2 regions of the Caballeronia sp. LP006 genome follow, and region 2 is predicted to be linked to the other one. Evidence: predicted binding sites of a transcription regulator. Region 2 holds the regulator's gene; the other holds the start of a gene.
What was found. The regulator FliA, encoded in region 2, starts transcription of late flagellar genes. The targets are predictions, from matches to a motif close to CTAAAGTTTNNNNNNNNNNNGCCGNTA.

Region 1 (15,346 bases), on a different contig from region 2:
TCACGCCGCGCATGTTCGCGGAACTGGCCGAAGACAGCAAATTCGCGGCGATCAAGGAATCCAGCGGCGACGTACGGCGCATTACCGACCTGATCAACGAAGTCGGCGACCGCTATGCGCTCTTTTGCGGCGTCGACAATCTGGCGATGGAAGCCATGCTGATGGGCGCGCACGGTTGGGTGGCTGGCCTCGTGTGCGCTTTTCCGCGCGAGACCGTGGCGATCTACAAGCTTTTGCAGGCGGGACGCATGGAGGAAGCGCGCGCGATTTACCGCTGGTTCGCGCCACTGCTCGCGCTCGACGTGTCGCACAAGCTCGTGCAGAACATCAAGCTCGCGGAAACGATCGTCGGCCTTGGCACGGAGCCGGTACGCCCGCCGCGACTTCCGCTTGCCGGCGACGAACGCAAGGAGATCGAAGCGCTGATCCGGCGAAGTATCGAAACGCGGCCTGAATTGCCGCGGCTCTGATTTCGCCGAACAAAGCGATGCCGTCTCGCGACGGAATCCATATGTGAAAGCGTGAGTCTTTCAAGGCAAACGCAAAAATGCCGTCTCGCGACGGCATTTTTACTTGGTGCTCTTAAGCAGCAATACGGGCATGCTCGGGTTCGACGCGCTCGTCGCCGGTTTCCTCGCCATCGCCATACAGATGCAACAGGCGATAACCGCTCTTGTACACCGGCTGCAGGCGGAAGTGATTGACCGGCTCGATTTCCAGCGCCAGACGCAGACGCGACACGTGACTGTCGATAGTGCGCGTGGTTTCGCGGAACTCGCGACCCCAGACCATCGCGAAAATATGATCGCGCGACAGCACGCGACCGATATTCGAGAAGAACAACTGGGCGAGGCGGAATTGCGTGCCGCTCAACTGCACCGGACGGCCGCGCACCGTGACGGCTTGCTGACGCGAATCGAAGCGATACGGCCCGACTTCGAGGCAAGCGCTCGACGTGGTTGGATACGCCCGGCGGATCAGCGCTTCGATGCGCGCGCCGAATTCGCCCGGGCGCACCGGATAAACGACATAATCGTCCGCGCCTGCCGTCAACGCGCAAACGACGTTGTGTTCGGCGCCGTCGGGCGTGGCGAACATGACCGGCACGCGCTCGCCGAAACTGGAGCGCACGGATTTGAGCAGATCGAGACCGCACAGACCGGATGAATTCCAGTCGAGGATGAGCAGATCGACCGTGGAACGCGAGAGCGCCTTGGACAACTGAAGGCCGTCGCCAAAGGTCACGCACGCGTGACCAAGCCGCTTGACGACGTCGCTGATGAGATTTCTATAACTTGGGTCGGTTTGCAAAACGGCGACGCGCATAGGGTCTGGCCTGATGAGTCTGAGGGGCAATAAGCAGATGCCTTGTCGAACGGGCACCGCAGGACGTCTCGTTACAGACTGAGACGGTTAAATACAGGCGGCATTCTGGGCAGACCTGTTTCCCTTTCCCATCGGACTCATCCGAATTTGTCAACGCATGTGACGATTTCGACACCGTGTCGCATGCACAACCATCTCGAAAATAGATCGGCCGTTCTGCCGGAGGTGGCCTTTCATCCTGTAACATCGCGCGTCTGGCTTGAACGTCCCCGTTTGCGAGCTCTTACCGATGTCTCGCAAAGGAACGCTGCCGCGCGACTCCGAGTCGTTCGCGCAGCGCGGCCGCCGGGCGCGATACGACAATGCGTCCGTCGGACTCATCATCCGGTCCTTGATTCGCGCTCACCCGGCGCGTCTTGAAAAGCCGCAGGACAACGCCTCTTCTTGCGCGGCACGTCCCGACACGTGCGCGGCTCTTTTCATTTACGGGTTCTTTTTTCGATGCACGCAACACCTCTGCCCGGCGCCTCGGACACCACGAGCGCCGCGGGCCGCCGTCTCACGCGCGGCGACTATAAAACGCTCACCCTCGCCGCACTTGGCGGCGCTCTCGAGTTCTACGACTTCATCATTTTCGTGTTCTTCGCGCCCGTGATCGGCCAGCTGTTCTTTCCCGCCACGATTCCTGACTGGCTGCGGCAACTGCAGACTTTCGGCATCTTCGCGGCGGGTTATCTTGCCCGGCCGCTGGGCGGTATCGTCATGGCGCATTTCGGCGATCTGCTCGGCCGCAAACGTATGTTCACGCTCTCCGTGCTGCTTATGTCGGTGCCGACGCTCCTGATGGGCCTGCTGCCCACTTACGCTTCGATTGGCATGATGGCGCCCGTTCTGCTGCTCCTCTTTCGCGTGATGCAAGGCGCGGCCGTCGGCGGCGAAGTGCCTGGCGCGTGGGTTTTCGTGTCGGAGCACGTGCCGAGTCGTCATGTCGGCTACGCGTGCGGCACGCTCACGGCGGGACTGACGGCCGGCATTCTGCTCGGTTCGCTGGTCGCGACCGCGATCAACAAGAGCTTCGCGCCGGCGCAAGTCGCGGACTTCGCATGGCGTCTGCCGTTCCTGCTCGGCGGATTATTCGGGCTGTGCTCGGTGTATCTGCGACGCTGGCTGCATGAAACGCCCGTGTTCGCCGAACTGCAAAAGCGCAAGTCGCTTGCCGCCGAGATTCCGCTCAAAGCCGTGCTGCGCGATCATGGCCGCGCCGTGATCGTGTCGATGCTGCTCACGTGGATGCTTTCCGCGGCTATCGTCGTGGTCATTCTGATGACGCCGACGCTTCTGCAGAAGCAATTCCACATCGCGCCGGCGACCGTGCTCGCGGCCAATTGCGTGGCGACGCTGTTCTTGACCATCGGTTGCGTGCTGGCGGGCGCGATTGCGGGGCGCATCGGCGCGGGCAGGACGATTTTCATCGGCGCGATTGCGCTCGGCGTGTCGTATTACCTGCTGTTCCGGCAAGTTTCGCTCGATACGTCCGTGCTCTTGCCGTGGTACGCGTGCGCGGGCTTCACGGTTGGCGTGATCGGCGCGATTCCGTTCGTCATGGTGAAAGCGTTTCCGCCCGCCATTCGCTTTTCGGGCATTTCGTTTTCGTATAACGTCGCATATGCCGTTTTCGGCGGACTCACGCCGATCGTCGTTTCGCTGATGATGAAATCCAGTCCGATGGCGCCCGTGATCTACGTCTGCGCGCTGTGCGCGGTGGGCGCGGTGACTACGCTGTTTATCCGGGATGCGGCGGTCGAGGCCTGAACGGCGGGCCTGATCCGATCACGCAACGCGCACTCCCCGTGAGTGCGCTTTTTTCGCCTTGAACCGCCACGTTTCACCCGTGCCTGAAACATCGAGCGTGCGCCGCGTCTAGCATTGAGGGCATGAACTCGAACCTCGATCTCGATCCCAAAACGTCGCGCCTGAGCGCGCGTCAGGTGCTTATCGTTGCCGCCACCAGCGTCGGCTTCGTCGTCTCGCAACTCGATGTATCCATCGTCAATGTGGCGCTGGCGAGCATCGGTCACGACCTGCACGCGAACGTCGCGAGTCTGCAATGGACCATCGATAGCTACGCGCTCGCCTTTTCCGCGCTGATGCTTTCCGCCGGCTCGCTCGGCGATCGCATCGGCGCGCGGCGGCTGTTTGCGGGCGGGCTCGCCTTGTTCGCGCTGGCGTCGCTCGCCTGCGCGTTCTCGCGCGATGCCCCGCAGTTGATCGCGGCCCGCGCGCTGCAAGGAATCGGCGCGGCGGCGATGCTGCCCAATTCGCTCGCGCTGCTCAACGCAGCCTGCGGTCACGATCCGCGTTTGCGGGCGCGCGCGGTGGGTCTGTGGACGGCTGCGGGCTCGATTTCGATCGCGGCCGGGCCGATCGTCGGCGGTGTGCTGATCGCGGCGTTCGGCTGGCGCAGCATCTTCTGGGTCAACGTGCCGATCTGTGCGGCGGGCATAGCGGCGACGCTCGCGTGGGTCCGCGAAACACCCGCGCAACCTGGAAGCGGTCGTGGCGCGCGCGGTATCGACCTGCCCGGTCAGGCGCTTGCCGTGATCGCGCTCACGGCGCTCGTCGGCGCGGTCATCGAGATGCGGCCGCTCGGACTCACACATCCGCTAGTGCTCGGCGGGGTTGCGCTGGCGTTGCTGGCGGGCGCGTCGTTCGTCGTGATCGAAGGCCGCACACGCTCGCCGATGCTGCCGCTCGCGCTCTTCAAGGAGCGCACCTTCAGCGCGGCGGTGGTGTTCGGTATCGGCGTGAATCTTACCTACTATGGGATGGTGTTCGTGCTGAGTCTGTACTTGCAGCGCGTGCTCGGACATACGCCCTTGCAGACCGGTCTCGCTTTTCTGCCGCTGACGGGCGGCTTTCTGCTGTCGAATCTGGCGAGCGGACCGGTCGTCGCGCGTTTCGGCTCGCGTGCGCCGATGATCGCCGGCGCGCTTATCGACGCCGCCGGTTTCGCGGCGCTCGTTTTCGTCGATGCCCACACGCCCACGCTCGCGCTCGTCGTGCCGTTCCTCCTGATTCCAACCGGCATGGGCGTCGCGGTTCCGGCAATGACCACCGCGCTTCTCGGCACGGTCGGTCAGGAGCGCGCGGGCACGGCGTCCGCAGTATTGAATACGGCGCGGCAGGCGGCGGGCGCAATCGGCGTGGCGGCATTCGGCGCGCTCGCGGGACATGGCGAAGGCGGCGCGGCAACGGCGCAGATCGTCGATGCGGTGCGCTGGTCGGCGGGCATATCCGTCGCGCTCCTAGTCTGCGCTTGCTTCAGCGGGTTTCTCGTGCGCGATGCGCGTGGCAATCGCCCGATGAGCGCGGCACGGCAGGCGACGGAATAATGCGACGAGACTCGGGAACGCGCGTTGCAGACGCATGAGGGACGCCCGGCATCGACGAAACCGTGCCGGTCACACACGAACTGCATACCCTGGAGAACACCCCATCATGTCGACGATGCCCCGCTCACCCGAAGAGCCGATGGAACCAGACCCGGACAAGCTGCTCGACCCCGACGCGGCGCCGAACCCCGACGATCCGGACATGCCCGATGGCCCGGATTCAGCGATGCCACTCGTTCCCGCCGATCCGAGGAATGGGCAGCCGCGCCTTTGAAGGCGCGCGTTGTTCGAGCGGCGCTGCTTTCGTGAAACGGACCGCGCGACTCCGCTGAATGCCGGCGCCGGTCGAGGTCACGCCTAACTGACCGCAGAGACGGCAGGCCAGGAGCCTAAGCAGCGCGCTATGTGGCTCGCACTATCATCCAAACACAGAAAGCAGAACGCCCGCGCGACCGAAGATCGCCGCGCGGGCGTTGTTGCCGTCTAAACCAGAATTACAAATTCGTAGTTTGCACGGCACCCGTCTGCAGGGCGCGCTCGATCAAGCCTTCCTCCTGCGCCCGCTTCACGGCATCCGCGACGAACGTATCCGGCGCCTCGACTTCCGCTTTGATGGCACCGATAATGCCGCCCGCCTCCACGATCACGAGCGATTCCGCCGAATCCGCCCGGCTGATGATGACGCGCCGGGGACCGCCGCCGTCCGCGATACTCGCGCAGAACTGCATGCTTTGCCCGCCGATTACTTGTTCGAATGTTTGAATCATCGCTGTCTTCCGCGTTGGTTGGACAAAAGCCATGGTTAGCCGCTTCGCTAAAACGCCGCGTGCTCATTCATTGATTCGCGCCGCGTCGTCAGGTTCATTTTTGTAAGCTGATGGCCGTGAGCGCAACGACATCTCCGCGAGCGCGGTAGCCGTAAATTCGTCGGCGGGAAAAAAGGCCTCGATCGCCAACTCGGATAGCGTGATGTCCACCGGCGTGCCGAATACCGTCGTCGTGCTCAGAAACGACAGTGTGCCGTGCGGCGTCAAAAGGCGCAGCGGCACGACCACGGGATCGAGTTCGGCACTCCTCGCCTTGCCGGCATGCGGCGGCGTTGGATACGCCTCGAGTTCCACGAGCAGCGCGGCGAGCGCGGCGTCTCCGGAAACCTCGATCTGCCGACGCACACGCGCCAGTAGATGCGAGCGCCATTCGTGCCAGTTCTCGATTGCGTGAGCCAAGCCTTGCGGATGCAGCGACAAGCGCAGCACGTTCACGGGCGGCGCGAGTAGCGACGCATCCGCCGCGAGCGCAACCAGCGCCGACACGGCGGCGTTGCCAGCGATCATCGTCCAGTGACGATCGACGGCCAACGCCGGATACGGCTCGTGTCCCTTGAGCACGAGTTCGACGGCACGGCGCGCGGCATCGAGTTGCGGATCGGCGAACGGGCGTTCGCGATATAGCGGCGCATAACCCGCCGCCATCAGAAGCGTATTGCGCTCGCGCAGCGGCACATCGAGTTGCTCGGCCAGGCGCATGAGCATCTCGCGGCTCGGCAACGATCGCCCTGATTCGATGAAACTCAGATGACGCGTCGATACCTCAGCGTCGCTGGCCAGGTCGAGCTGGCTCATGCGCCGTTTCTGGCGCCATTCACGCAACAGCGCGCCGACCGTCGCGGGCGGCGCGACACTCGATGCAACGAACGCAAGAGTCGAATTCATGCCGCCGATCTTAGTCGATTCGTCCATCCGCGATCCATTACCTGACACGTAATGACCGGTCAAAGTTGCGCCGAATGCCGTCGTAACATTTACCTCGCAAACCATTGCGCAGAAATCTTTGCGCGCGTAACCCTAAATCTCGGGTGGTCCGCGCCGTTAAAAGCCATCAACAAGCCAATAAAGTTTCGCGTGCCGTGCGTGTCTCATGTCGAGCTCGCAGTGCTCGCGACGCCCTGACTTCTTGCGGAGAGATCATGTTTGTCATTATCGGTTGGGTAGTGGTCATCGGTTCGGTGATCGGGAGTTTTATCGGCGTCGGCGGGCATCTGGCGGCGCTGGTTCAGCCGTTCGAGTTGCTGTGTATTTTCGGGGCGGCAATCGGCGCGTTCGTCGTGTCCAATCCGACCGCAACGCTCAAGAAGACCTTGCAAGGTCTGCCGAAGGCCTTCAAGGGCGGCGCCTACACGAAAGAAAAATACCTTGCGCTGATCGCGCTGCTCTATGAGCTGCTGCAAAAGGCCCGCAAGGAAGGGATGATGGCGCTCGAAGCCGACGTCGATGCTCCCGAAGCCAGCCCCGTGTTCCAGAAGTACGAACACGTGATGAACGATCATCATCTGCTCGAATTCATCGTCGACTATCTGCGCATGATGTCCGCAGGCAACGTCAACGCGATGGAAATGCAGGACCTGATGGACGAAGAACTCGAAACGCATCACACCGAAAGCGCCATTGCCGGTAACGCAATTCAGAAGATGGCGGACGGCTTGCCGGCGTTCGGTATCGTCGCGGCGGTGATGGGCGTGGTGCACACCATGGGCTCGGTCGGCGCCGCGCCCGCCGTGCTAGGCGAGATGATCGCGGGTGCGCTCGTCGGAACCTTCCTCGGCATTCTGCTCGCATACGGTTTCTTCGGACCGCTCGCTGACTTGCTCAACGCAAAGGGCGCGGCCGAAGCCAAGCCGTTCCAGTGCGTGAAGTCCGTGTTGCTCGCGTCGATGAACGGCTACGCGCCGACCATCGCCGTCGAGTTCGGCCGCAAGGTGCTCTTCACGGCGGACCGTCCGAGTTTCAAGGAACTGGACGACGCCGTGCGCGCCACCAAGATGCCAAAGTCCGCTTAAAGCCGCTCGCGCTCATTACCGGAAAACACGTTCATGGCTGAGAAACCTTCACGCGATCCGCTGCAATCCGTGCTCGCGCCGACCATCATCGTGCGCCGCAAGAAGAAGGCGCACGGACACGGTCATCATGGCGGCGCATGGAAGATTGCCTACGCCGACTTCGTCACCGCGATGATGGCCTTCTTTCTCTTGATGTGGCTGCTCGGCTCCACGTCGAAGTACGACAAGGAAGGCATCGAGGACTACTTCAACACACCGCTCTCCGCGCTCTTCGGCAACGACGGCGGCGCATCCGCGCACACGAGCGTGATTCCAGGCGGCGGACGCGATCTGTCGAGCACGCGTCCCGGCGAAGGCAAGAAGAGCCAGACTCAGCCGGTGCCGCCGCAAATCGCGCGTGCCGCCGTCGCCGCGGACGACATGCAGCGCCTGCAGCAACTGAAGCAGAAGCTGCAAGCGCTGATCGAACAGACGCCTGCACTGAAAGCGTTCAAGGATCAGATTCGGATCGCGATCACGAGCGAGGGCTTGCGTATCGAGATTGTCGATTCGCTCAAGCGGCCCATGTTCGCGTCGGGCAGCTTCAAGCTCGAAAGCTATGTGACGACGATTCTCACGAATATCGGCGCGTCGTTGAATGACGTCGATAACCGCGTGTCTATCGCCGGTCACACGGACGCCGTGCCCTACTCCGGCAATCAAACGGGTTACTCGAACTGGGAGCTGTCGAGCGAGCGTGCCAACTCCGCGCGCCGGGCGCTGGTCAGCGGCGGCATGAAGGAAAGCAAGATTCTTCAGGTGCGCGGTCTCGCTGATGCGCTGCCGCTCAATAAGGACGTTGCCGACGAACCGACCAACCGCCGTATCAGTATTCTCGTGCTGAACAAGGCTGCGGAACAGGCATTCTTCCGCGATGGCGGCCGCACGACGGTGGATCAGACCTTGCCTCCCGAAACCGCGATTCCGGCGGCCGTGGCGGCGAAATCGACCGCACCGGCAGCGGTGGTCAAGTAAGCTCCAGCCTTCATCGACAGATGCGCCATGCACGAATCACGCGTGCATGGCGCTTTCTTTATGCGCTCAGGAGAGCCAGTCGCTCACGGTCTGCACGACGAGCCACACATTCGCCACGCTGATCACGACGAACAACAGCCATGCGAGCAACTTCGTGGTCATGGCATTGGCGAACTCGCCCATCAGCGTCCGATCGCTCGTCATGCGAATGAGCGGCCACAATGCAAACGGCAATTGCAGGCTCAGCACGACCTGACTCGCGACCAGCAGCTTGCCGACCGCGCCGTTGCCCATCGCATACACGCCGATCAGCGCGGGCACGAGCGCGAGCGCACGCGTGATGAAACGCCGCTGATAGCACGGAATCTTCAAGTGCAGGAAGCCTTCCATGATGACCTGGCCCGCGATGGTGCCGGTAAACGTCGAGCTTTGTCCCGAAGCGAATAGCGTCACCGCGAATAGAACCGCGGCCAGCCCGGTGCCGACGATAGGCGCCAGCAGCTTGTAGGCATCTTCGATCTCGGTGACTTGCGTATGCCCTGTCGCATGAAACGCCGATGCCGCGAGAATCAGAATTGCCGCGTTGATGAGCAACGCAAGCACGAGCGCGACGATAGTGTCGATGCGCGACAAGCCGATGGCCGACGCCAGGCTCTTCTTATCGCGCTGAACCACGCGCGTTTGCACGATCGACGAATGCAGATAGAGGTTATGCGGCATCACGGTTGCGCCGAGAATGCCGATGGCGAGATACAGCGGCTCGCGCTGCGAGAAGAGGCTGATCGAAGGCACGAGACCTGCGGCGACCGAAGCCCAATGCGGCTTCACGAGCACGAGCTCGACAATATAACCAAGCCCGATGGTCGCAATCAAACCCAGCATGATGGCTTCGAGATCGCGAAAGTTCTTGCCCTTGAGACCGAGCACGATGAGCGTATCGAACGCGGTGAAGATCACGCCCCACATCAGCGAGCAGCCGAATAGCAAGTGAAACGCGAGCGCACCGCCGAGCACTTCGGCGAGATCGCACGCGATGATCGAGAGTTCGGCGAGCGCCCATTGCGCATGAGCGACGGGCTTTGCGTAGCGTTCGCGTGATAGCTGCGCGAGATCGCGTCCGGTGACAATGCCGAGGCGCATCGACAGACATTGCAGCACCATCGCCGCAAGGCTCGAAAGCACGACCACGAAAAGCAGGTCGTAGCCATAGCGCGATCCGGCTTCGATATCGGTGGCCCAATTGCCCGGGTCCATATAACCGATGGAGATGAGCAGCCCCGGCCCCGCGAACTGCAGCAGCTTTTTCCAGAACGACGCGCCAGGCGCGACGGCGACGGAGCCTTTGACTTCAGACGGACAGAATGGCGCGGTGGCCGTGGTCGGCAGCTTGAACGGCAATTGACGGTCCCGGTGTCGATGTTTGAACGAAAGATGTTTGAACGAAAGCGAGCGTCACTGAAACGAACCATGCCTTTGTCTTACAGGACGCTCGAAGCTCGCGAGTCTATCATCGGGCGCTCGCCGCCACAGGCGAAAACGTTTGTGACAGCGCCCGCTTCAATCTGACCAAAGCGCCATTTGACCGCCAGCATCTCGTCACGGTGCGAGACATAGAATCGGTGCCGTGGCGGTGGTGGGTGTAACGAGCTTCATGACGCTCGAAACCACGAAACCGCACGCCGCGAATCGTCCTTAACTTTTCAGGGAGTTCGCCATGAAACTACTCGCTCGCATCGCTATCGTTACGTTGGCCGCAGCGCCACTTGCCGCCTTTGCTCAAAGCGAAGGACTCACCCGTGCACAGGTCAGACAGGATCTCGTCAAGGTCGAACAAGCCGGCTACAACCCGTCGGAGCGCGATGCGTTTTACCCGAACGATATTCAGGCTGCCGAACAGAAGGTCTCGAACCCGTCGTATGGCGCATCGTCGGAAGGCTCGTCCGCATCGGGACAACCGACCATGACGACCACGCCGCTCGGCCAGACTCCGCAATAACGTCATTCAACAGTCACGCCATTCCGAACGAGGCCAGCGCGGTTTCCGCTGAATTCAAGCGATTCCGCGCCGTCTCACTGCGGTACTCGCATTGCCTTTCGCGCGACGCATCGACGTAGTTTCCGATTACGTTCACCTTCCATTGCGCGCTGCCGGCTTTCCTTTCGAGCGCTTAGGATTACGCACGCCTTTCATTCCACGCAAGATGACGAAATCGCCATTTTCGCGTCATTATCTCGTTGGTACGTTGCCACTACCATAGGGCACCGAAGGCGGCTCACCGACTCGCCTTCGAGACTCGTCCCGCGCGTGAAAGCACCTGCGTCCCTCCCTCGCTCTTCCGAACGCCTCAATGTGGATTGTCAATGTAGCGCTGAAGCGGCCTTATACGTTCATCGTAATGGCCATCATGATCCTGCTGGCCACGCCATTCGTCATTCTGACGACGCCGGTGGACGTACTTCCGGAGATCAACATTCCGGTTGTCAGCATCATCTGGACGTACACGGGCCTCTCGTCCGAGGACATGGCCAACCGCATCACGTCCGTGAACGAACGCAGTCTCACGACCACCGTCAACAACATCGAGCATATCGAGTCGCAGTCGTTGCCGGGTATCGCCATCATCAAGCTGTTTCTGCAGCCGACCGCGAACATTCAGACGGCGATCGCGCAGACGGTGGCCGTCGAACAGGCGCAGCTCAAGCAGATGCCGCCCGGCGCAACGCCGCCGCTCGTCATCAGTTATTCGGCGTCGAGCATTCCGGTGATCCAGCTTGGATTGTCGAGTCCCAAGGAGTCGGAGCAATCGCTCAACGATACGGCGCTCAACTTCCTGCGCCCGCAGCTCGTGACCATTCCGGGCGCATCGGTGCCGTATCCGTATGGCGGGAAGTCGCGTCTCATCTCCATCGACCTCGACACGCGCGCGCTGCTCGCCAAAGGCCTGACGCCAACCGATGTGGTCAGCGCCGTCAACGCGCAGAACCTGATTCTGCCGACCGGCACGGCGAAGATCGGGCCGAAGGAATTCACCATCAACATGAACGGTTCACCGACCACCGTGGAAGGTCTCAACGACCTGCCCGTGCGAACCGTGAACGGCGCGACGACTTATCTGCGTGAAGTGGCGCACGTGCGCGATGGCTTCTCGCCGCAGACCAACGTCGTGCGTCAGGATGGCCGGCGCGGCGTGCTGATCTCGGTGCTGAAGAACGGCGATTCATCGACGCTCTCTATCGTCAACACGTTGAAGGGTCTCCTGCCGCAAGCGCGTTCGTCGTTGTCGGAAGACATCAAGATCACCGCGCTCTTCGATCAATCGGTGTTCGTGAAAGCCGCCGTGCAGGGCGTGGTACGCGAAGCGCTGATCGCCGCCGCGCTCACGGCCGCCATGATCCTGCTCTTCCTCGGCAACTGGCGCAGTACCTGCATCATCGCGATCTCGATTCCGTTGTCCATTCTCTCGTCGTTGATCGTGCTGCATGCGCTCGGGCAGACCATCAACATCATGACGTTGGGCGGGCTCGCGCTCGCGGTGGGCATTCTCGTCGACGACGCCACCGTCACCATCGAGAACATCGAACGCCATCTGCACATGGGCACCGATCTGCACGAAGCGATTCTCGAAGGCGCGGGCGAAATTGCCGTACCCGCGCTCGTCTCGACGCTGTGCATTTGTATTGTGTTCGTGCCGATGTTCTTCCTGACCGGCGTGGCGAAGTTCCTGTTCGTGCCGCTCGCGGAAGCCGTGGTGTTCGCCATGATCGCGTCGTACATTCTTTCTCGGACGCTCGTGCCGACGCTCGCCATGCTGCTGATGGGCCACGCGCATGCACCCGATGCCAAAAAGAAGCCGAATCTCTTCATGCGGCTGCATCGCCGGTTCGATCACGGCTTCGAGCGCATGCGCGCCGCATACATCGTGATTCTGAGCAGCCTGCTCGTGAAGCGGCGGCTCTATGGTTCGCTCTTTCTCGGCTTCTGTCTCATCTCCACCGCGCTGGTGTTCGTGCTCGGCCAGGACTTCTTTCCCACGGTCGATGCCGGCGACATCCGCATGCACATGCGTGCGCCGACGGGCACGCGTATCGAGGAAACCGCGCGTCTCGCCGATGAAGTCGAGAAGGTCGTGCGTCAGGTCGTGCCCGCCGATGAGCTCGATACCATCCTCGACAACCTCGGCCTGCCCTATAGCGGTATCAATCTCTCGTACAGCAACTCGGGCACCATCGGTACGCTCGACGGCGAGATACAGGTCGCGTTGAAGGAAGATCACGCGCCGACCGAAAAATATATCGATGAACTGCGCGCGCTCTTGCCGCAGAAATTCCCCGGCGTGGAGTTCTTCTTTCAGCCCGCGGATATCGTCACGCAGATTCTGAACTTCGGCTTGCCCGCCGCCGTAGACGTGCAGATTCAAGGCCAGAATCAGCAAGCTAACTTTCAGGTCGCCGCCAAGCTGATGAAGCAGATCCGCATGATTCCCGGCAACGTGGATACGCACATCCAGCAAAAGCTCGACGAACCCGTCATCAACCTGACCATGGACCGCACGCGTCTGCAGCAGCTCAATCTCTCGGCAAGCAATGTCGCGCAGAACGTGCTCGTTTCACTATCGGGCAGCTCGCAAACGTCGCCGGGATTCTGGTTCAACCCGAAGAATGGCGTGGAATACAACCTCGCGGTACAGACGCCGCAGTATCAGGTTTCATCGGTCGACGAACTCTTGCGCACGCCTGTGTCTGCCTCGCTCACGGGACCGACGCAATTGCTCGGCAACCTCGTGCGTGTCTCGCCGCAGAATCAGTTCGCGGAAGTCTCGCACTACAACATCCGTCCCGTGATCGATCTCTTCGTGAGCGTGGAAGGAAACGATCTCGGCAGCGTGGCCCGTCAGGTGAATCATCTCGTCGATGAAGCGCGCCGCACGCTTCCGCGCGGCACGCAGATCAACGTGCGTGGTCAGGTCGAGACCATGCGTACATCGTTCTTCGGGCTGGGCGTTGGCGTGGCCATGGCGATCGTGCTGGTGTATTTGCTTATCGTCGTCAACTTCCAGTCGTGGGTCGATCCGCTCATCATCGTGAGCGCGTTGCCGGCGGCGCTCGCGGGTATCGTCTGGATGCTGTTTCTCACCGGCACGCATCTGTCCGTGCCCGCACTCACGGGCGCGATCATGACGATGGGCGTCGCCACCGCCAACAGTATCTTAATGGTGTCGTTCGCGCGGCAACGTCTGACAGCGGGCGTGCCGCCGCTCGCCTCCGCGCTCGAAGCAGGCGCAAGCCGTATTCGCCCGGTGCTGATGACGGCCTTCGCGATGATCATCGGCATGATTCCAATGGCGCTCGGTCTCGGCGAAGGCGCCGAACAGAACGCGCCGCTCGGCCGCGCGGTGATCGGCGGCTTGCTGTTTGCCACGGTTTCCACGCTGTTCTTCGTGCCGCTCGTCTTCGCGGGTATTCACGCGCGCCTTGCTAAACGCGCGGAACGCAAAGGCCAGAAATCGCACGGCGAAGCGCAGTCCGACGACACGAACACGCAGCACTGAATTCAATCCAGGCACTCCGACGAACATGACTGAAAAGAACCACGCCTCGCTCGCGATTCCCGCGCGTGATCCGAATGAAGGACCCGCGCTGCCACCGCGCCATGTCGAATGGAAACGCGCGAAGATCGCGCTCGTGATCGTGCTTGCGCTGCTCGCGCTCGGCGCGGCGCGCACCGTGATCAGCGACATGATTCACAACCGCTCGGTCGTCACGCGCACGCAACAGAACGCCCAGCAATACGTCAACGTGGTCGCGCCAACGCAGACCGATGGCGGCGGCAACACGACCTTGCCGGGTACGCTGCGCGGCTTCGTCGAATCGCCGATTTATGCGCGCGCGACGGGTTATCTGCTGCACTGGTACGCGGATATCGGCACACGCGTGAAGCAAGGCCAGTTGCTCGCCGATCTCGATACCCCTGAAATCGATCAGGAGCTCGCGCAGGCGGTCGCGCAACGCGATCAGACAGCATCGAGCCTGGGCCTTGCGAAAAGCTCGCTGCAACGCTGGCAACAACTGCGTCAGCGCGATGCCGTCTCGCAGCAGGAACTCGACGAACGTCAGAGCACGTATAACCAGGACGTGGCCAATCTCGCCGCCGCGGACGCCAACGTGAAGCGTCTGCGTCAGCTCGAATCGTTCAAGCGCATCGTCGCGCCGTTTGCAGGCGTGGTCACGCAGCGCAACGTCGATGTCGGCGATCTCATCGACGCGGGCAGTGGCGCGAGCCGCGCGCTCTTTGCGCTCGCGCAGTCGGACCCGCTGCGCGTGTTCGTGCAGTTGCCGCAGGCGTATGCGCAGAACGTGTCGGTCGGTCAGTCGGTGGTCGTGATGCAGGCCGAGCTTCCCGGTCAGCAGTTCCACGGCAAGATCACGCATATCTCCGGCGCGATCGACGTGCCCACGCGTTCGCTGCAAGTCGAAGTCACGCTGCCCAACGCCGATCAGCGCCTGCGTCCCGGCGCCTATGTGCAGGTCGCGGTGCCAGCCGTCGTCCATGCACGCCTGCTCGTGCCGGGCAATGCGTTGCTCTTCCGTGCGGAAGGACCGCGCGTCGCGGTGGTCGACTCGAACGGCCATGTGCATCTGAACAAGATCGTGATCGCGCAGGATCTCGGGCAGTCGCTCGAAATCGAGAGCGGTATCGAGCCGACCGACAAGATCATCATCAATCCGAGCGATTCCATTGCGGACGGCGATCATGTCGTGGTCCAGCCGCAGAAGCAGC
Region 2 (15,346 bases):
CCTTTGTACTTCGATATTTACTCGCTCGAACTCTTCCTGTGTCTCGCGAAGGGCGCGACCATCTCGCTGATCCCGGAACAGATCGCGGCTTTCCCGGCTTCGCTTCTCCAGCACCTGATCGATCAGAACATCAGTTTCATTTTCTGGGTGCCCACGATCATGGTGAACATCGCGAATCAGGCGCTGCTCGAACGCTTGCCGCCCGTCGCGCTGAAGAAGATTCTTTTCGCGGGCGAAATATTCCCCACGCGGCCGCTGAACATATGGCGCAAGCACTTGCCGCAAGCCATGTTCGTGAATCTGTACGGGCCGATCGAGGCGACGGTGGATTGCACGTACTTCATCGTCGAGCGCGACTTCGGCGACGACGAGAAGCTGCCGATCGGCTTTCCCTGCCGCAATTCGGATGTGCTGATCCTGACCGACGAGGGGCGCGCCGCGCGCATCGGCGAGCATGGTGAGTTGTGCGTGCGTGGCAGTTCGCTCGCGCTCGGGTACTGGAACAATCCGCGGAAAACGGCGGATGCCTTCACGATGAATCCGCTGCAGCCGCATTATCCCGACCGCCTTTATCGCACGGGCGATACGGTTTATCGAAACGAGCGCGGCGAGATCATGTTCGTCGGCCGCCGCGACTATCAGATCAAGCATTTGGGTTATCGCATCGAGCTTGGCGAAATCGAGCACGCCGCGTTGCAGATCGAAGGCATTGCGCAGGCATGTGTGGTGTACGACTCGGCGAAGAAACAGATCGCGCTGTATTTCGAATCGGACGAGAACGTTTCCGCCGCCGCCATCCGCACGGCGCTCGGCGCGCGCTTGCCGAAGTACATGCTGCCGACCGCCTTCGTGCGTATCGACAGCATGCCGCGAAACCCCAACGGCAAGATAGACAGGCTCGCGCTCTCGCAAAAGCAAGCGGCGCCGCGCCCGGCCGTCGAGGCGTGAAACAGGCTGGATTCGCCGCGACAGAAGTCGCATTGGCGCCGGTATTCGAACACGGAGTGGAATTTATGTTGGCAGCAAAGTTGATGGACTTGCTCAAGAGCGTGCGCCCGGAAAGCGACTTCACGCGGTCCGAGGATTTTCTCGAAGACGGTTTGCTCGATTCGTTCGACATGCTGACCCTGGTCTCGACCATCGACGACGAATTCGACATTTCGATCGATGGTCTCGACATCGTGCCCGACCACTTTCGCAACGTGCAGGCCATTTCCCTGCTCATCGCGAGATATGGAGTGACGCAGTGAACCTGTTCTTCAAGGGCAAGCGCATCAGCAGTCTGCTGACCGTCGTGCCCGCTCGCGAGCAATCGTTCGTCGAGGACATGAAGCGCTTCGACTTTCCAGAGGCGCGCTCGCGCAAACTCATGCAGGTCATGGGCTACGACAAGCACCGTCTCGTCGATGCCGATACCTGCGTGTCGGACCTCGCCGTCTTCGGGCTGGAGCAGTTGTTCGCGAGAAAGGTGATCGCTCGTGACGAAATCGATGCCCTCGTGCTCGTCACGCAAACGCCCGACTACCTGATGCCGCCGACGAGCAGCATCGTGCAGGGAAGACTCGGCCTGAAGCAGGACATATTCTGCATGGACATCAACCAGGGATGCGCGGGCTTCGTCGTCGGTCTCATTCAGGCGTTCATGCTGCTCGAACAACCGAATATCCGGCGCGTCGCACTCGTCAACGCCGACGTGATGAGCCGCAGGACTTCGCCCAGGGACCGCAACAGCTATCCGCTGGTTGGCGACGCGGCGTCCATCGCCATTGTCGAATCGGCGGCGCCGGATCGCGTGGTCCATGCCAATCTGAAGATGGACGGCACGCGACACGCGGCCCTGATGATTCCCGCCGGCGGAATGCGCATGCCGTGTTCGCCGGCAACGGCCGAGTTGCGGGACGAAGGCGATCACAATTTTCGTGCGCTGGATCATTTGAAGATGGAAGGCTCGGAGGTCTTCACGTTCGTCCAGACGGAGGTTCCGCCGATGATCACGGCGCTGATGAATCAGGCGGAAACGACCATCGACGAGATCGACTGGTTTCTGTTCCATCAGCCCAACCGCTTCATGCTGCAAAAGCTCGCGGACAAGATAGGCATTCCGTACGACAAGCTGCCCATGAACGTGGTGGAAAAGTACGGCAACAGCAGCGGCGTGACGATTCCAATGGCAACCGTCGAAAACCTGCGTGAAGTCCTGACGCAGCACGAGGCGCTGGTATGTCTCGCCGGATTCGGCGTCGGTCTCACATGGGGATCGATGCTCATGCGTCTCGGACCGCTGGACGTATGTGAAATGGTGCAATATCCCTGACAGGAGTGTCCAAATGAAAGATGCTTTTTACACCAACCTCGCCGAGTTGCTCGAAGTCGATTCGGTCGACCCAGACCTGCCGCTCGACCATTACGACAACTGGGATTCCCTGACCGCGCTCGCATTGATTGCGTGGCTCGACAAGGAGCTTGGCGTCTCGATCAGCGCCAAGGGCATCAGCGAATTCGCTTGCGCCGCGGACTTGTTCGCCGCGCTCGAAAAACAGCACGCCTGAGCATTCATGTCGAATCCTCTGAACCTCGAAGGTCAACGAATCCTCGTCACGGGTGCGGCGTCGGGCATCGGTCTCGCGACCAGCCAGTTGTTCAGCGCGCTGGGCGCGGCCGTCGTCATGCTGGATCGTGACGATGCGCGGCTTCAGCAAGCAAGCGCCGGCCTCAACGCGAAGACGGTGACCTTCGATCTTCTCGATACCGAACGCCTGCCCGGCCTCTTCGCCGAGTTGGCGCAAGCCGGGGGACCGTTCTCCGGGCTCGTGCACGCGGCGGGAATCAGTTCCATTGCGCCTACCCGCTTGCTGACGCCCGCGCGCTATCGTGAAGTGTTCAGCGTGAATGCCGAAGCTGCGCTCGCGTTGCTGCGCGGCTTTCAGCACCGCAGCGTATGCCGCGCAAATGGCGGCTCGGTGGTGTTCATCTCGTCGGTCATGAGCATCGTCGGCTCCGCCGGTGCGTCGGCTTATGCCATGTCGAAAGCCGCGCTCACCGGCCTTGCAAAATCGGCGGCTCTGGAGTTTGCGCCGAGAAGTATCCGCGTCAATTGCATTGCTCCCGGATTCGTCAAGACCGCGATGTTCGACGAAAACTCCCGGCACTGGAGTGAAGAGCAGCGCAAGCAGATCGAATCCGCGCATCCGCTGGGTCTGGGCACGCCCGAAGACATCGCCAATGCGGCCGCCTTTCTCGTTGCCGACTCCGGTCGCTGGATCACCGGTTCGGTGCTGGTCTGCGACGGCGGCTACACCGCGTCCTGAGCGAGACAGTCATGAGCCACGAATTTCATAGCCTGATCACGGGCGCCTCATCGGGCATAGGCCGGGCAACGGCCATTCAGCTTTCCTCCACGCGGTCGCTCGTGTTGCACGGCAGGGACCGGGCGCGGCTGGAGGAGACGCGACAGCTTTGCGCTAACCCCGACGCCCACGCATTGTGGGTGCAGGATCTTCGCGAACTGGACGAGATCGAGTCCGGATTCGTCGATTTCGTATCGTCGCGCGGCATGCGTATCGAGAACTACGTCCACTGCGCCGGCGCGTGGATCATCGGCCCGCTTCGTTTGCTCGAGCGCGCGAGCGCGGTGGAAGTCATGAACGTGAACTTCATGTCGGCCATGGAAATTTCTCGCTTGCTCGTGCGACGCAAGGTGAACGACAAGGCGCTCCGCAACATCGTGTTCGTGTCGAGTACCGCGAGTCAGTTCGGCGCCAAGGGACTCGGGGTTTATTGCGCGAGCAAGGGCGCGCTCGATGCCTATATGCGCGCGCTCGCCGTCGAACTGGCGCCATCGATTCGCGTCAACTCCATCCTGCCCGGCGCGGTTCATACGCCCATGACGGATTCGATATTCGGCAACGAGCAAGTGCGCGAGCGCATGACGGAGTCGTATCCGCTAGGTCTCGGGCGTGAAAGCGACATAGCCGGCATGGCCGAATTCCTGTTGTCCGACAATGCACGCTGGATCACGGGCCAGCAACTCGTGGTCGATGGCGGCCGCTCGGTGAACATTTCCGCATGACACACACGCTCGCAGCCGTGACCGGCATCAGAAATCTCATCATCGTGGGCGCGGGCGCGTTGGGGCGGGAAGTGCTCGTCTGGTCGCAACAGGCCATCGCTGCGGGAACGCCATGGAAGGTCAAGGGGTTTCTCGACAGCCGCACCGACATGCTCGACGGCTTTGCGTGCGGCGCGCCCATCATCGGCTCGCCTGAAGCTTATCTGCCGCTCGACGACGACATTTTTCTCTGCGCAATAGGCGATCCGTCGCAGAAGCGCGCCTACGTCACCCTGCTCGAAGACAAGGGCGCGGAGTTCGGTATCCTCGTGCATCCGACGGCGCTCGTGGGCAGGGACGTGAAGCTCGGCGCGGGCTCAATCATCTGTCCGTTCACGCAGATGTCGTGCGATATCGACGTGGGCCGCCACGTGTTTATCGGCACTCACAGCAGCGTGGCGCATGACACGTCTATCGGCAGCTACACGCAGATTTGCGGTGCATGCCAACTGAACGGTCACGTCAACGTGGGAGAGGAAGTGTTTATCGCGAGCAGCGCGACGCTGCTGCCGAAGTGCAACGTCGGCGACCGCGCGTATGTCGGCGCAGGCAGCGTGGTCTTGCGACGCGTGAAGGCGCGTACCAAAGTGTTCGGCAATCCGGCGATGGTCATCGGCGAAATGGGCAACGAGCGTTGACATGGCACGCGTTAAAACGGCCGCGCGGCTTGAACACATCGACGGTTACCTGTCGCAGCTCGGCTTTCGCGCCAGCCCCGAGCCGACGCTCGCCACGTTGCGGACCTTGCAGGAACGCCACACCCGCCGCTTTCCGTTCGAAAACCTGTCGACGCTCTTGCGGGAGCCTACGTCCATCGACGTGGCATCGCTCGAACAAAAGATCGTGCTCGGCGGGCGAGGCGGTTACTGCTACGAGCTCAACCTGCTTTTTCTCGCATTGCTCAGGCAGTTGGGATTCGAAGCGCGCGGCCTGACGGGACGCGTCGTCATGGGCGGCCCGGAAACCGCGTGGGCGCCGCGAACGCATATGTCGATTCTCGTGACGTTTGGACCGGGCGACGACTACATCTCGGATGTGGGCTTCGGCCGCATGGTGCCGACGACTCCGCTGCGGCTCGATACGGATGCCGAGCAAACGACATCGCTCGAACGTTTCAGGCTGCTGCGTCGCGAGGCCGATTACGTGCTTCAGGCGCGGATAAACGGCGTCTGGCGCGCGCTATATGTATTCGACTTGCAACGTCAGGAACAGATCGACTTCGAGATAGGCAACTGGTTCATCTCGACGCATCCGGCGTCACCGCTTGCGTCGCAATTGGTCGTTGCGCGCACGGACGAGGGAAGACGCAAGAGTCTCGTCGACGGCAACTACGGCGTCCATCATCTCGATGCGGTCGCCGAGCGCCGTCAGATTTCCTGCACCGACGAACTGCTGGCCGTGCTGCAAGACGAGTTCGGCATCCGCCTGCCCGGCGGCGACTTGGCGAACGTGCTGGGTCGACTCATCAAGCGTGTTTGATGCGGTGGCTTACCGGCCATCGAATCACGCGCTCGTCGTCCCCCACCCAAACGCCATCCCCGCCAACCATCTCCGATACGCCACCGACATCCGGTCGCACTTCTGATGCAACTCCGCATCGAGCGCGAGCGGCAGCAGCTTCGGCCATTGCGACTCCACGATCGGCGTGTCCTGCAGCAGAATCTCCATGTTGAAGTCGTACAGCTCCTCGTCGCTGTGCGAAGTCTCGTCTTCGTGAATGGAAACAAGCCACGCGCGGGTCTCGGTCTGCGTCACGGGCGACGCCACCAGCATGATATGCAGTGCGCCCATTGCCCCCGACGCCATCTTCGTGAGCTTCGCAACCAGCGGCCGCTTCACGCGATAAACGTAATCCATCATCGCGCCGCCCTGCCCCGGCAAACCCGCCGGCTGCCAGAAACGGCACTGGCGCGCTTCGAGTCCGTCGGCGCTTTCCACGACTTCATAGTCCGGCACTTCGGTATGCGCATCCTCGCCGAGAATGCCCACGTGCACGAACGAAAAGTGCGCCATGTCCAGGAAGTTTTCGACGACACGCGGCGCGGATGACTTCACCGTCTGCGGCGCAAGGTTGATGCGCCGTCCGCCCGGAATCGCGGCTTCGGGAAAGAAATCGAGCGCGTGCGCGGGCTCGCCGAAGCACATCCACACGACGCCGTATTTCTCCTCGGCGACGAACGCGGTGGCGCACGCGCGTTTCGAAGGCCGAAGCGACGGATTCGACGGAATCAGCACGCACTGACCAAGCGTGTCGTAGCGCCAGCCGTGATAGGGACACACGAGCTGATCGTTCGTCACCGTGCCCAGCGACAGTTGCGCGCCGCGATGCGGACAGTAGTCACGCCAGACATGCGCCACGCCTTCGGCATCGCGCCATACGACGATGCGCTCATCCGCGACGATGAACGCTCGCGTCGAACCCGCCGGCACGTCATCGCCATTACAGACCGCCAGCCATTCGCCAGCGAGAGAAAAGTCGTCGCTCATAGCACTGAAGCATCCGCAGAAAACGCCGTTAATCATCTGTCCGAGATGCGTTCTTACACGATTCACAGCAGCTTGGCAAAACGTTGCAAAATACCAGTCGTCGGAGACGAACATCGCGACCGGGCCGCAATAAGACAAAAGCGCGACAGCAAAGACACGCGCAAAAGACCATAACAGCAAGAAATCACCACCAGGGGTTCAGTATGGAGCAGGCGCATCAACCGGCACGCCGGGCCTATGCCTTCGCATGGTCCGGCAACCGGAATCCCGAACGCGAGCAAGCCATGCTGCGTATCGGGATGGGAGCGGCAGTTCTGCTGGCTTATGCGGTGTATGCGTGGCGGCACCCTTCGGCCAACGCGTCGCTGATCACGCGGTTGATCGCGCTCTACGTGTCCTACGGTGCAATCACACTATTGCTCGTCAGCCGGATGATGGCGCTGTCCAACGTCCGGCTCGTCATCACCACTATCCTCGATCAGGCGTTGCTCGGCGCGATGTTCTTTCTCTGCGGCACGCTCGCCTTGCCGCTGCTGTGGGTGGTGTTCTGGTTTCTGATCGGCTCGGGATGCCGCTACGGCAAGCGCACGCTCGCCATTTCGTGCGCGATGGCGCTCGTCGCGATCGTCGCGCTGGCGTTGTGGCAACCGTGGTGGGTGGCAAACCGCGCCGCCGCGCTCGGGCTCGCGCTGAGCGTGCTGGGCGCGTCGGTGTATCTGAGTGTGCTGGTCGACAGGCTTGGCAGCGCGAATCGCGTGCTGGCGCGGCAGGCATCGACGGACCCGCTCACGGGCCTCTATAACCGTTACGCGCTCGAACAAACCGTGAATCGCGCGATGTCCGCGCCCGAAGCCGCCGACGCGAACACCAGCGCACTGCTACTGATCGACCTCGACGGCTTCAAGGGCGTGAACGATACCTACGGTCACGCGGTCGGCGACGTGCTGTTGCAGTCGTTCGCGCAATTGCTTGCACGGCGCATGCGCAAGACCGACACCATCGCGCGGCTGGGCGGCGACGAGTTCGTCGTGCTCGCGCGCAACATGCGCGATCGCAGCGCGGTGCTCACGCTCACCGATGGCATCCATTCGGCGCTCGCCGACCTCACGCTGGTGCAGGAGCGGCCAGTGAGCGTATCGGCGAGTATCGGCGCCTGCTTGCTGTCGAGCGCGGCAGAAGCGCATGACGCCGATATCACCGCCGTGCTGAGAGCCGCGGATCGCGCGATGTATCGCGCAAAGAGTCTCGGCGAAGGCAAGACGGTGTTCGCCGAGGCGCGCGACTTCGAGATGCATTGAGCCCATCCGCGCGCATTCGAGCGCCTTTGCAAAGGCAAGAGCAAAAAGCGCGCGGCCCCGGTTCGGGGCTTCGCGCGCCTCTACAACTCGGAACTCAAGCCTCGACGCTAGTCCACGACTGTTCCCGCAGCTTCGCACGCAAACGCGCCACGGCCTGGCTATGCAACTGGCACACGCGCGACTCGCTCACTTCCATCACCGCGCCGATTTCGCGCAGGTTGAGGCCCTTCTCGTAGTACAAGCTCATGAGCAGCTTCTCGCGCTCCGGCAACTTGTCGATGGCTTCGATCAGCGCGCCGCGCAGGCTGTCGTCCAGAAGCGCCGACAGCGGGTCCGAACGATCGACGCAGTAACGGTCGAGGAACGGCTCGTCGTCCGCCGAGCGGTCGAAGTCTTCGTAATAGATCAACTGGCTGCCATGCAAGTCCTGCAGCATCGACTGATACTCGTCGAGCGGCATCTTCATGTGCTCGGCGACTTCGGTCTCGCTGGCTGAACGGCCAAGGTTCTGTTCCACCTTGTGTACCGCCGACTCCACTTCGCGCGATGTCTTGCGCATGCTGCGTGGCAACCAGTCATTGGCGCGCAACTCGTCGAGCATGGCGCCGCGAATACGCTGACTTGCGTAGGTTTCGAACTGGGCGCCCTGATCTTCCTTGTAGCGGCTAGCCGCATCGAGGAGGCCAATCATGCCGGCCTGGATCAGATCGTCGAGATCGACGCTCGCCGGCATTTTGGCGACGAGCTGGAGTCCGAGGCGGCGAACGAGCGGCGCATATTTCGTAAGCACGTCGGACTGCGAGAGTTTGCCTTGGGCGTTATACATCCTGTTCACCTTTCAATATCACATCGACGCCGTGCTGCTCATTGCATGATCGGAAAACGCCGCCGCTCGGTGCGCCGCTTTCCGTCCGCTTTCACCAGACTCGCCAACCGGAATGTGCGCGTCGTACTGGCTCGCTTCGTCGCCGCGCGAAAACGGCGCGGGACGCATCGGCCAGTGCAGCAGCTCGGCTGCGATGTAGCGGTAGTCGCGCGCCGCGGCCGTAGCCGGAAACGCTTCCACCGCACACCGAGAGAGCTCCCTCGCCCGAGCGACGCGCGCATCCTCGGACACATACCCTGCCTGCACGAGCGACACGGCCAAATAACGGCTCGCGACACCCGAGAGGTTGTCGAACGCGACCGCTGCATCGGCTGCGTCCTGCACGTGATTCATCAGCACGCGGAACTGGCCGATCGCGTGGGCGTAGTGCAAGCGCTTCATGCACGCATACGCCTCGGTGATCGCCGACGCGGCTACCCGCGTCACTATCAGAAAGTCATGCGCCTGCGCCGCGAGCGACGAGAGCGCGCCATTACGATCGAGTTGCGCATCGATCAGCACGATATCCGCGGGGCCGTCGAGCAGCGCGCGTGCTTGCGCTGCGTCGTGGCTGATACGTTCATCGCGCGGTGCGGCGATCAGCGAAAAACCCATCGGCGTGCGCACCGCGACATCCTGCAGTTCGCGACGGCCGGACATCACCGCCGAGAGCGCGCCCGCGCCATCCACACCCGCCATGCGGCTGACCGAGCCCGCGTTATGCCGCTCGTCGATGACGAGCACATCCTTGCCATGCACGGACAACGCCGCGCCGAGGTTCACTACCGCCGACGTGCAACCGATGCCCGCCGGTCCGCCCACTACAGCCACCACGCGAGAACTGGCGCGCGTCAGCAGCCTTCTCAGGCCTTCAGCCTGATCGAGCACGAACTTATCCAAAATGGACTCCATGCAGTTCGGTCGTGGCGCGTGCGGACAGTGCGGACAGAAGCGCCGGCACATCGTCGTCTTGCGGCACGAAAGGCGAGCCATCGCGCGGAATGCAGAACGCGCTCTTGATGAGGAAACGCTTGGTTGCGACGTACAAGTTCTCCGGCACCTTCTGACCGGTCGATACGTAATGCACCGGCAGCTTGTAGCGGATGACCGTATCGAGCACGCTGCCGAGGTTGGTCGCCTCGTCGAGCTTGGTCAGAATGCAGCCCGCGAGCGGCGGCTGGTCCGGCGCACTCTTGTAGGCCTGCACGACTTCGTTGAGCGTGTCGCCGTGGCTCGTGGCGTTCAGCAGCAACAAGCGTTGCACCGGCTGACCCGTGCCGCACAGCATCGCGATCTGGTCGGAGACCGTGCGATCGCGCTGGCTCATGCCGATCGTGTCGATCAGCACGATATGTTTGTTGCGCAGTTCGGAGAGCGCGAGTTGCAGGTCGGCGCCGTCCTTTACCGCATGCACCGAGACGCCGAGAATCTTGCCGAAGATGCGCAGTTGTTCATGCGCGCCGATCCGGTAGCTGTCCGTCGTCAGGAGCGCGACCTTGCTGGCGCCGAAGCGCATCACACAGCGCGCCGCGAGCTTTGCCGTGGTCGTCGTCTTGCCGACGCCCGTCGGGCCCATCAGCGCGAACACGCCGCCGCGTTCCATCAACGCGTCTTCGCTCGGCATCACCGGCAGATTCGATTCCAGAACTTGCTGCACCCATTCGAGCGCGTTTTCCACGTTCTCCATCGACGGCATGTTGTCGATCACCATGCGCACGAGTTGCGCGGAGAAACCGGCGGCGAAGAGGCGCTTGGTCAAGGCCGAGTTGGTCGGGTTGCGGCGCTGGCGGTCGCCCCACAGCAAACCCGAGAAGTGCTCTTCCATCATCTCGCGCATCGACGAGAGTTCGTTCATCACCGTTTCGTTGACGACTTGCTCCATGCGCGTGCGGATGGCTTCGGTCACGACGGCTGCGGCATTGGCCGGCAAGCCTTCGAAATTGCCCGATGCGGCCGGCGCTTCGTCGGCGGGTTGCGGTGCTGCGTTGATCTTCTGTGCGGCGCGGCGTGCGGCGACTTGCGCGGCTTCACGCGCCCAGTCGGGCGTTTCGATCTTTGCGTGCGCTTGCGCGGCGGGTGCGGCAGGCGCGGCGGCAACCGGCTGCGCGGCGGCTTGTGCACGCGGCGCTTGCTGGCGCGGTGCGTCGGCTGCCTTGACCGATACCGGCACGCCCATGCCGCGTGCAATTGCGGCGGACGGCGTCAGCGGCCGGTTCGACGGCACCGAAGCCTGTTGCGCGATACGGCGCGCATGTTCGATCAACCACGGATTGGAATCGGCCATCGTGCGCGGTGCTTCCATGCGCTCTTCGTCGGCTTGCTCGTCGAAATCGTCGGCGTCGGCGGTGTTGCCGAAGACGGAGGAGAAAACATCGCCGCTGGCGTAGGGGTTCATCGGAGAGCTGGGAGCGGCGGCCTGCTGCTTCATCGCGGCGGCTGCGGCTTGTGCAAGCGCGGCGCGCGGCGTGTCGCTGGCGAACGGCGCGGCGGCTGCTTGTTCGCGTGCGGCCTTCGCGGGCGAGATCGAAGCGAGATCGCTATCCGCGACACCGACGATTTCCACCGATCCATCGTCGAGCGTGCGGTTGGACAACACCACGGCATCGGGTCCGAGCGCTTCACGGACCTGGCGCAGAGCGTCACGACTGTTCGCGCCGATGAATTTACGAATGTTCAAACTGGCCCCCGATGAGGATAGATGCAGCGATATTTGCGAGGCGAGCACCCTTTGGTTATTTCCGTGCCCGCTTTTCAGTGAAGCCATTATTGCGAAGATCACTTCGGGCCTATCGCTGGATAAAGGGTGTGAAAGAGGGGTATTTCGACTGATGGAAACAACCCGGCCGTGCGGATTGCGTCGCGCGTCATGCGGGAAAAAATGCCGGTCTGGCACGATCGACGCGACGGGACGAGAGATGTCGCTTGGCGGTTTGTCCGGCTGTGAGGCGCGCGGCGGCAGGCGCGTTGCGCGCCAAGGCGGCCGGACTGCATCAGCCAGAGTCCCATCCAGCGGCGTAAGCTACGGTCTGCGGCTCGAAACCCGGGCTCACCGATGCTCACTGACAAAGGAGACTTGTTCGCATGGCATCCGCTTCTCATGGCCAGACCACCGGCGCGCGTCTAATTGTCGATGCGCTCGTTCATCACGGTGTCGAACGCGTGTTCTGCGTGCCGGGCGAGAGCTTTCTCGCCGTCCTGGATTCGCTGCACGACGAAACCAGCCAGATACAGACGATCGTCTGCCGCCACGAAGCCGGCGCGGCGAACATGGCCGAGGCGGTCGGTAAGCTGACGGGGCGTCCGGGCGTGGCTATCGTCACGCGCGGGCCGGGCGCGACGCACGCGTCCATCGGCGTGCACACCGCTTTCCAGGACTCGACGCCGATGATCCTGCTGATCGGCCAATGCGCGCGGGATCACATGGATCGCGAGGCGTTTCAGGAAATCGACTATCGGCGCATGTTCGGGCAAATGGCGAAGTGGGTCGCGCAAATCGACGATCCGCGCCGCGTGCCGGAATATTTAAGCCACGCGTTCCATGTCGCGACGGCGGGACGTCCCGGCCCGGTCGTGCTGGCGTTACCCGAAGACATGCTGACCGAAGCGTGCGACGCGGCGCCGCCCGTGCCGCGCTATCAGCGCGTCGCGGCGGCGCCGTCGCAGGCGCAGATCGAGCGCGTGCGCGAACTGCTCGCCAATGCGAAGACGCCGTTCGTGATCGCGGGCGGCAGCGGCTGGACCGCCGAGGCGACGCAGGACTTCGCGCGCTTCATCGAGCGCTGGCAGTTGCCGGCGGGATGCGCGTTCCGCTATCAGGACACGCTGCATAACGAGCATCCGAATTACGCGGGCGATGTCGGGCTCGGCATCAATCCGGCGCTGGCCGCGAGCGTGCGCGAAGCGGACGTGCTCTTCGTTCTCGGCCCGCGCATGGGTGAATCGACGACGGGCGGCTACACGCTGCTCGACATCCCGAAGACGAAGCAGACGCTGATACACGTGCATCAGGGCGCGGAGGAACTGGGCCGCGTGTATAGCGCCGATCTGCCGATCGTCTCCGGCATGCCCGAGATTGCGTCGATGCTCGCCGCGCTCGAAGCGCCCGCGCAGATCGCGTGGTCGGGCAGCGCCGAGACGGCGCACGCCGCGTATCTCGAGTGGCGCAAGCCGCGCCCCATGCTCGGCGATGTCCAGCTCGGCGAGATCATGCGCACGCTTTCGGAGCGCCTGCCCGAAGACGCGATTCTCACCAACGGCGCGGGCAATTACGCGACCTGGCTGCATCGGCATTATTCGTATCGGCACTTCCGCTCGCAAGTTGCGCCGACGAGCGGTGCGATGGGTTACGGCGTGCCTGCGGCCATCGCGGCGAAGTCGCTGTATCCGCAGCGCACGGTGATCGCGTTCGCGGGCGATGGCTGCTTCATGATGTCGAGCCACGAACTCGCCACGGCGATGCAGTACCAGCTGCCGGTGATTTTCGTGGTCGTGAACAACGGGCAGTTCGGCACGATCCGCATGCATCAGGAGCGGCACTATCCGCATCGGGTCCATGGCACGGGGCTGACGAACCCCGACTTCGCGGCTTATGCGCGCGCGTTCGGGGCGCACGGCGAGCGGGTCGAATCGACGGAGCAGTTCATGCCGGCGTTCGAGCGCGCTGTGAGTTCCGGATTGCCCGCGGTGATCGAGATTCGGATTCCGGCGGATCAGAGCACGCCGGGCGCGACGCTCGAACAGATTCGGGAGCAGGGGAAGCGCTGAGGGCTAGCTTTCGATTGACTTGCGATGTCCTTCCGGTGGAAGTAGAGTGTTCGGACTTCAAACCACCGGGAGTCGACGATGTTCAAGGTACTGGCTTTGTCATTGGCAATGGGTTTTTCCGGCGCCGCGTTCGCGAAGGCGGACTGCACGGCGCATCCCAAGAGCGAGTGGATCAAGGAGTCGGACGCCAAGGCGCAACTCGAAGCGCAAGGCTACAAGATCCGCAAGTTCAAGATCGATGGCAACTGCTATGAAATCTACGGGCACGACAAGAATGGCAAGAAGGTCGAGATCTACTACGACACCAAGACGCTGGCTGTCGTGAAATCGGAAGTCGAATAAGCGCGCTTCGTCATGTCTGCCAAGGCCGGCCCTCGCGTGAAGGTCTGGGATCTTTGGGTCCGGCTCACACACTGGATTGTGGCGGGCGTCGTTTCATGGAATCTTTTTGGGCCAACAAACCCGACACATCGAGTGCTTGGCTATATCGCGGCGGGGTTGGTGCTGGCGCGTATCGTGTGGGGTTTCGTCGGTTCGCGGCATGCGCGCTTTGCCGCCTGGTGGCCGGGCGCCGCGCAGCTTCGTGCCTATCTCCGTTCGCTTGCAGCGGGCAAGCCCCTACATCATGTCTCGCATAATCCATTGGGCGCGTTGATGGCCGTTGCGTTGTGGTTCCTGGTACTGGCGCTCGCGGTATCCGGCTGGATCATGCGGCTCGATGCCTTCTGGGGCGAAGACTGGCCACAAGAGATCCACACATGGCTGTCTTATCTGATCGAAATATGCGTGTGCGTGCATGTCGTCGCGGCGGTGTCGATGAGCTTGTGGACACGAGAGAATTTAATCGGCGGGATGGTGACGGGACTCAAGCGCGTTAAACAGCACGATGAAAGCGATCGAGCAACTGATGCCTAAGCGCGTCAGATTCAGCTAATCGGCAAATGACTGATAGATCGCTTGAGATTTAGGCAGCAACAAAGCGGTGACGTCGGCGCACGAGCCGATTCTTTTAAGCATTAAACACTATCAGCAGCCTGCATTCGCTTTGGATAATTGAGTTAATCGCCCATTCGGCGAGCCACCTCAGTTTGAAGAAGGAGCGAACTAATCGATGTCTCACGCAGCGAAGCAACTGACGAAGATCGGCGTCTTCTACGATGGGAATTACTTTGATCTGGTGAGCAAGTACTACATGCACCAGCATCCGAAAAAAGCATGGCTTTCGATTCACGGTTTGCATGAATACATTCGCCACAGAGTAGCGCTTGTCGAGACAGTGGACGCGCGCGATTGTCAGGTGATCGACGCGCATTACTTCCGAGGCCGATTCTCAGCGCGCAAGAGCGCGGACAAAGGCCACGACATTCTGTTCAACGAGCGCGTACTCGACGACATCCTGATGCGGGAGAACGTCACGGCGCATTACTTCCCAATGAGCTTCGCTGGCAAGGAAAAGGGCATCGATGTCTGGCTGGCTCTTGAAGCGTTCGAGCTTTCCATTTACAAGCAGTTCAATGTGGTCGTCCTTATTGCAGGCGACAGTGATTACATACCGCTCGCGCGTAAGCTCAAGACGCTTGGTATTCGAGTGATGGTTGTTTGCTGGTCTTACTCATTCGAGACTACGACTGGAGAACAAAAGGGCGCAAATCCGAGCCAGATGTTGCTCAACGAGGTGAGTTATCCATTGATGATGTCCGAGGTCATCGACCGGATGGATGACGCGCGAGGAGACGAGCGGGCCGTTTTGAGCGGGTTGTTTCAGATCAGACGCGACAGGCCTCCGTCCTCTGGGGCAGCGGAGGATGTCTGGAAGATGGGCGT

Region 1: a site for FliA is predicted at 6,563-6,589, ahead of motA (flagellar motor stator protein MotA). Genes of this name have one in related genera too.

Annotation. Positions count from the first base shown of each region.
Region 1 is NZ_JARTVW010000004.1:227,043-242,388, reverse strand. It holds gene P9250_RS11220 (dihydrodipicolinate synthase family protein) at 1-470, shown strand, start outside; gene P9250_RS11215 (response regulator transcription factor) at 583-1,326, opposite strand; gene P9250_RS11210 (MFS transporter) at 1,828-3,138, shown strand; gene P9250_RS11205 (MFS transporter) at 3,261-4,718, shown strand; gene P9250_RS11200 (hypothetical protein) at 4,825-4,992, shown strand; gene P9250_RS11195 (hypothetical protein) at 5,213-5,485, opposite strand; gene P9250_RS11190 (helix-turn-helix domain-containing protein) at 5,549-6,430, opposite strand; gene motA (flagellar motor stator protein MotA) at 6,685-7,554, shown strand; gene motB (flagellar motor protein MotB) at 7,588-8,568, shown strand; gene P9250_RS11175 (Nramp family divalent metal transporter) at 8,635-9,966, opposite strand; gene P9250_RS11170 (DUF4148 domain-containing protein) at 10,283-10,564, shown strand; gene P9250_RS11165 (efflux RND transporter permease subunit) at 10,917-14,117, shown strand; gene P9250_RS11160 (efflux RND transporter periplasmic adaptor subunit) at 14,143-15,346, shown strand, end outside.
Region 2 is NZ_JARTVW010000005.1:303,259-318,604, forward strand. It holds gene P9250_RS18095 (amino acid adenylation domain-containing protein) at 1-948, shown strand, start outside; gene P9250_RS18100 (acyl carrier protein) at 1,014-1,250, shown strand; gene P9250_RS18105 (ketoacyl-ACP synthase III) at 1,247-2,314, shown strand; gene P9250_RS18110 (acyl carrier protein) at 2,328-2,549, shown strand; gene P9250_RS18115 (SDR family NAD(P)-dependent oxidoreductase) at 2,556-3,308, shown strand; gene P9250_RS18120 (SDR family oxidoreductase) at 3,320-4,069, shown strand; gene P9250_RS18125 (acetyltransferase) at 4,066-4,746, shown strand; gene P9250_RS18130 (arylamine N-acetyltransferase) at 4,748-5,587, shown strand; gene P9250_RS18135 (aromatic ring-hydroxylating dioxygenase subunit alpha) at 5,612-6,595, opposite strand; gene P9250_RS18140 (diguanylate cyclase) at 6,799-7,893, shown strand; gene P9250_RS18145 (RNA polymerase sigma factor FliA) at 7,988-8,719, opposite strand; gene P9250_RS18150 (MinD/ParA family protein) at 8,738-9,658, opposite strand; gene flhF (flagellar biosynthesis protein FlhF) at 9,651-11,435, opposite strand; gene P9250_RS18160 (thiamine pyrophosphate-binding protein) at 11,840-13,522, shown strand; gene P9250_RS18165 (PepSY domain-containing protein) at 13,601-13,864, shown strand; gene P9250_RS18170 (cytochrome b/b6 domain-containing protein) at 13,877-14,437, shown strand; gene P9250_RS18175 (NYN domain-containing protein) at 14,634-15,346, shown strand, end outside.